2 regions of the Aneurinibacillus sp. XH2 genome follow, and region 2 is predicted to be linked to the other one. Evidence: riboswitches for the same ligand, from Rfam matches in the RefSeq annotation. Region 2 holds a riboswitch; the other holds the start of a gene.
The links. A riboswitch is a leader RNA that binds a small molecule or an ion and turns the genes downstream of it on or off. The one in region 2 is predicted to bind cyclic di-AMP.

Region 1 (3,180 bases), 1.5 Mb from region 2:
TTATTAAGGATTTGATTTCCTTTATAATTACTATTAAAGTAACTTTTGATATTATGGGCGGTGAATACACAATGTTAGTACAAAAAAGCAAGTTTGTTATACGTACCTTTAAAATCACTGAAAATGGACTATTATATGGTTATAAACGCTTTTTCTTTAAGCATGACAAACTTATTAAATTCGAAGATATTCCTGAAAATCAGGTATCTTTCTCGGTATTCCCTAAAAAATCCTTTATTGCAGCTATCATTTTTACGTTAATAAGTGCCATGATGGCATGGGACTATTTGTTTGCAAGTTCTAACACTGATAAAGCAGAAGCGCTAGACTCTTTGACTTTTTATTCACCTATCTCATGTTTTTTTTGGATAATGTTTTGGTTTAATTATAATACTTATACTTCTTTATCTGATCATAAAACAGACATTGTCTTTTTTGAAAATATTCCTTCGTCAGAAAAAGTACATGATTTCATAAAAGAATTACAGCAAGCAAAAGAGAAATATATTAATCAAAAATACTACAACCATATTCACTATCATAATTTAGAACCTTCTTCTATTTCCGCAGAAATATTTAGGCTATCACAGCTTAAAGAACAAAATATAATCTCGGAAGAAGAATTTAATGAAATAAAGAAAGAGTTAATACAATCTAAGAAAAATGAAGAAAAGACAATTGGCTTTATGCGTTAATCCATCCATTGAAACCTAAGAATCTAAAGCCCCTCCACCTAAACGGGAGAGCACCGAAAAAGTACCCGACTTTTTTCCGTAAAGCGGAAGATGGGTGCTTTTTCTTGTATTTCCTAATAAGCAATTAAATCCCCTAGCTTTATGTCACTAAGGAAACATTTATGAGTTTAACCATTCGTTATAAATGAATCCGTATGTTAACAAAGTGAATAGTTAAAGTTAACAAAAATAAAGAATGCCACTGGAAATAATCCAGCAACACTCAGTTCACAGAAAATGCAATCGTTTTTCAGTGCTCTCTCTTTTAAAGAAAAGTGATTTATAAACTAAAAGTATCTGCGTACCTGTGCAAAGTGGCTTTGGCACCATGACGAACTTAGATCGGTGATTTGTACACCTCTACCTGGAGCAGGTGCATGAATCATCTGATTGTTTCCGATATATATTCCTTCGTGATAGCCGCTACGTGATCCCGAATGGAAAAAGACAATATCACCAGGCTGCATATCGGATTTGCTTACTTGGTAGCCTTGTTTCAGTTGTCCGATAGGACCAGTTGATATCGAGATGCCGAAATGCTTGTACACATATGAAGTAAATCCTGAACAATCGAATCCGGTTTGCGGGGATCTTCCTCCATGTACATACGGTATACCGATAAACTGTTTGGCATAATTAGCGATCTGAAGTCCTGTTGCTGACCCAGTAGTTAAATTAGCACTTTGCGTTGGCCTATTGTTTGTAAATGGATCTGTCTGTTGTTTGGTGCTCACCTGGTGAGGCCATGTATATGCTTCGCCTTGCTGTGATTCAACTTGCTGTGCTTGAGCTTGTTGAGGTACCAAGTTACTCATTCCGGTAAGCAAAACCCCAGTCATTCCTGCAATAGTAATCATGCGTTTTAACAAATTATTACACTCTCCCTTTCCCATGCCTCCGAGGTTAGCTGACGGGTTCGGTTGAAAGGTGCCCGATCGTATACACGATTTCACCCCATAAAATGATTCCCCCGTTCCAATTGATGGACTAGGCATTCATTGAATCCTTTCTTACCTTACCGTATAAAGACGAGCGGTACATTAGTAAAGGGATGGGTGTGTCCCCATGTATTTCCGACAATAATGAGTCCCGGTATATGCACATTAAGTTAATATATTAGACTTGCCCAAAAATAAAAAGAACCGAAGATCTTCCTAATTTTTGATAAAATCAAGCTCTGCTCCTGCTTTCGCTTCATATATGTAGTAAAATTTTTTATCAACACAAATCAATTTTCTTGAGGGAATAAAGTGTGTATCATATACTTATAGAGGTGATATTTTCTGGATGGCAGATACACAACGTGAAAAGTTGTTAAGCATAGGAGGAGATTTGATTGAACGTACGCGAGTACCTCAAACGTATTGGTGTTGATATTGAAGACATTCACGCCGATTACCAGTCGCTTCAATTCATTCAAATGCGTCACATGCTGTCCGTCCCGTTTGAAAACTTGGACATCATAAACTCCCGTCCTATTGAAATAAACCTTGAAGCAATTTACCAAAAAATTGTTGTAAGTAAACGAGGAGGATATTGTTATGAATTGAACGGACTGTTAGGTTGGCTTCTACAAAATGTGGGTTTCTCTGTGTCACTGGTTTCTGGCCGGGTTCATCACGGTGATGGTACATATGGCCCTGAGTTCGACCACATGGCTCTTTTAGTACACCTCGAAAAAGACTATATCGTCGATGTCGGGTTTGGTGATTCCGTGCGTAGCCCTCTTCAGCTTTCGGGAGACATTGTCACCGATGTCAGTGGTTCGTACCGTATCACGAGTGAGTCAAATTCCGAGACCTTATGTTTCCAGAAATTAGTGCAGAATGAATGGATTACAGAATTTAAATTCACGAAAAAACCTCGTAAACTTGACGAGTTTTATGAAATGAATCAGTACCAGCAAACTTCTTCGGAGTCTCATTTCACGAAAAAACTTATCTGTTCTCTTGCTACACCTAATGGTCGAATCACTATTTCGGGTGATTCACTAATCGAGACAATTAACTCCATAAAAACTAAACGGATGATTTTGTCTTCCGAAGAAAGAAACGAAATCTTGAAGCAGCGATTCGGAATAATATTATAACCTGATTCCATATGCAGTGGAAAATAATTCTTCCACTACTTCTCCCTTATCTCTCACCTGTTCTCAAAGTGTATCAACATCATCTACATAGAAATTAAAGCATCCAGGGGGAGGATAATTTTCATGCTCCATGATGGCAAACATGGCTCCACTTTCATTTAGTAGCCACCAAAAATAACCCGGCGCAAGGCCAGGTTATTTTTGGTGAAAATTATGTGGCACAAGTGTGTTGTAAATCATACAAACGGGTTGTTTCTGGAAGACCTGTAGCAACGAATCCCGCCACCCATTTAGATAGCGAGATTTTTCTTTAAGACTCTATCTACCATAAACCAAGTAGTTTCCACCAAAGGGAGC
Region 2 (3,180 bases):
ACTGTGCGTGAGCGCCAGATCTTCCATGATGATTTGGAAAACCCGAAAGATCCGAAAGCGTTAGCATTAGAGGTAAGTCCTTATCTTACTACACTGGAGAAAATGATGTTGATTCGCAAAATGTTTAAGTTGGCGTCGCTGGACAAGGAAATTGTGTCGGAAGAAATTGCTCTTATCTACTCGATAGGGCAGGCGCTTGGTCTTGCCCTGGATAAAATCAAAGAAATCGAACAGTGGGTAAGGGAAGGGATTGCTTGGATGGCGCGTTGGGAAAACATTGTGACAAACCGTTAAGGAACTTTCGTTGCAAAATATATTTGTTGTGCTATTCATATGATGAGCATTAATAATAGAAGGAAAACGCATACATTTGTCGAACTTTTACTGCAAAAGTGTATGGAAAACGATAGGAAAAGTGAGGGCAAATGCATGAATAATGAAGGAGCGGCAAAATCGAAAGTACTGATGGAAAAAGAGGGACACCTTGCATTTGTAACACTGAATCGTCCCGATGAATTGAATTGCTTTGATTATGAAACGCTCACGCAACTTGAGCAAACTCTTGATCAGATCCGCTTTGACAGGGACATCCGTGCCGTCATTTTCACTGGGGCTGGAGAGCGTTCGTTCAGCACGGGTGCGGATCTGAAAGAAAGACGGACAATGAGCGAAGCGCAGGTACGCCAGTTTATCCATAAAATTCGCTTCGTGTTCGATATGGTAGAAGAGCTTCCCCAGCCGACCATCGCCGCGATTAACGGCTTTTGTTTCGGCGGCGGCTTTGAAATGGCGCTAGCCTGCGATTTTCGTTATGCGGTCGACTCAGCGAAGCTTGGCATGACAGAAGTAAGTTGGGCGATTATTCCGGGCGCAGGCGGGACGCAGCGCCTGCCCCGCCTTATCGGAAAAGGCAAAGCAAAAGAACTGATTTTGACAGCGCGTAAAATCGATGCGGCAACAGCTGAATCGCTCGGCATTCTTAACGGAGTGACAACGCGTGAGGGACTTATTCCTAAATGCCGGGAACTGGCGGAAGAAATAATGCAGAATGGGCCGCTCGCCGTTATTCAGGCGAAATATGCTATCAACTACGGGACGGAAGTTGATTTGAAAACCGGCTTGAAAATTGAAACGAAAGCTTATGAAACGATTATTCCGACTAAAGATCGCGTGGAAGCGCTCAATGCTTTCAGCGAAAAGCGCAAGCCGCAGTTCAGAGGAGAATAGTGAGAGGATGAGAAGACAAAAAACAGACTATAGCGAGGTATCAATCTCGTTATGGTTTGTTTTCTATCAGGCGTGTTGATTAGTCAATTTTAGCAGCATTTAGTTTGACACCCTGCTGTAAAAGCAGGGTGCGTATATTATTTAGTCACAGTAATAATTTTGTTGTAGTGGCCTGGTCGCGCATAGTCCGGTTCGCAGAGAATGACTATGCTTTTGTCATCTTCATATACTGAACTCACTTCCATTGTCCCGATGCTTTGCGTATTAATATCGAGGTAGAAATGCAAGCATTGGTGTTTATTTCCCATAATTTCGGCTGATACTTTTTTTAGAATTCCTTTCATTTCTTTCTTCTCTTGGTTTGTTTCCACTGTTACAGTCACTTTTTTCCCTATCAAAGCGGACAAGCATTTTTTAGCATCAGTTTGTAGTTCTTCCAGTGACTTTGCTTTATTTTCCCTCTTCAATACACTCCTGAAAAAGCTGACCATAATTCCTCTCCTTAACTTTGCCTACGAGGTTAGCTGACGGGTTCGGACACAAGGCAATGCCCTACACCAGAGGTGATTCACCCCTATTATATGGGTCCCCCGCTCCTTTCGGATTCGGCGATTGAATCATGATTGGATTATAATAAAGCACAGGCACGATTGTTGTCAATTAGATTTTTAGCGTGCACGGATTACGTGCTTTTGATGCTTTTCGTGTCGTTTTTTTCCCAGTAAAATAGTGTAGGAAAAAAAGAAAAGCGTGTCGAATACGTTGAGGAAAAGGCAACAGGAGGATGAAGCATGGTCAGACAATTCCTGCGCAAAGTATTTGCAGGACGAAAGCAGAAAGAACACGAAAGTGAGTGCGTGGATGCGGAACGGACGGGCGAGATACCTTGGGAAGAGCTAGCGGAGGAAAGTGCTTCTCTACCTAATTCGGGGGAAAATGAACATGGTTCAAACAGAGCGTTGGAACGACGTGATGAGCCGCAAATATATGTTATTACCCGGGAAAAAATTGAGCATCACAGTTATAAACAAATCGCTCGTATAGTGGAAGACATTTTAGGACAAATTGAGCTGGGGTTACGTCGAGAAGGTCGGCTGCAACTGCGTCTCTCTCCAGAACTGATGGCAGAAGCGGATGAATTTTTAGGCAAACGCATCGGAAAATACATTGAAGGGGCGGAGAGAGAAACCTATGATGCGACCGCATTTTTTGATTGGACAGATGAGGAGACGGCACAGATTTACCGGACGTTCGTGCTTCCTTCTCACCCGGAAAAACAGCGAACGTTTATGCAGAGCCGATTTGTGATGATTTATGATACGTGCGAGGCGCTTGGATGGGATGCTCGTGAACGGGCTACAGCGTTTGCCGAAGCCATTGGCTGGGAATTGGACGAAGCGGATTGGCGCCGTTTTGAAGAATGGTTGAAGATGATGTCGGAACGTATTGCGATGGAAGAAAAGCAGGCGGAGATAGGGGGGGAACCGGAGCGCGCAGAAGAGGAAGAAGAGCTGGCAGAAGATAATGAGTTCGCCCATATTACGCCCATCCAAATTTCGCGCGAAGAGGTTGAGCAGGAGGATATTTCAAAACTGGTTACTTTTTTTGACGAAGTGTTGCAAGACAAAGAACGGATTCGCCAGAAAAAGGCAGGACTTGTGTTTTCATTTTACGGTTTTTCCGGCGAACTGGAAGATGTTATGCAGAATGAAGCGGTGAACGCCTGGGCAAGTCGCCTTGTTGAACAATATCCGTACGTGTTTTATTTTCTTAATGACGAATACGTGCCGATGACGCGATTCGTTACTTCTATGGTGGTGACTTCGAGCGTTAACGGGGATGAAATTGTATTTAACGAGGAAGAACTGGAAAAGTTTATCGCATTTATCCGTGAGGCGCTTGCTCGTTTGGCGGAATGGACGGGAGAGAACCCGAATCTCATCATTCAGGAGT

Region 1: linked by a shared signal. The riboswitch ahead of ACH33_RS05685 (C40 family peptidase) and the one ahead of ACH33_RS13120 (hypothetical protein) in region 2 are both predicted to bind cyclic di-AMP.

The regions. Positions count from the first base shown of each region.
Region 1 covers NZ_CP014140.1:1,166,319-1,169,498, reverse strand. The annotation lists gene ACH33_RS05690 (SHOCT domain-containing protein) at 72-695, shown strand; gene ACH33_RS05685 (C40 family peptidase) at 1,022-1,591, opposite strand; cyclic di-AMP (ydaO/yuaA leader) riboswitch at 1,612-1,738, opposite strand; gene ACH33_RS05680 (arylamine N-acetyltransferase family protein) at 2,071-2,823, shown strand; gene ACH33_RS05675 (anion permease) at 3,146-3,180, opposite strand, start outside.
Region 2 covers NZ_CP014140.1:2,658,310-2,661,489, reverse strand. The annotation lists gene ACH33_RS13130 (DUF533 domain-containing protein) at 1-294, shown strand, start outside; gene ACH33_RS13125 (enoyl-CoA hydratase-related protein) at 430-1,227, shown strand; gene ACH33_RS13120 (hypothetical protein) at 1,365-1,718, opposite strand; cyclic di-AMP (ydaO/yuaA leader) riboswitch at 1,722-1,848, opposite strand; gene ACH33_RS13115 (hypothetical protein) at 2,019-3,180, shown strand, end outside.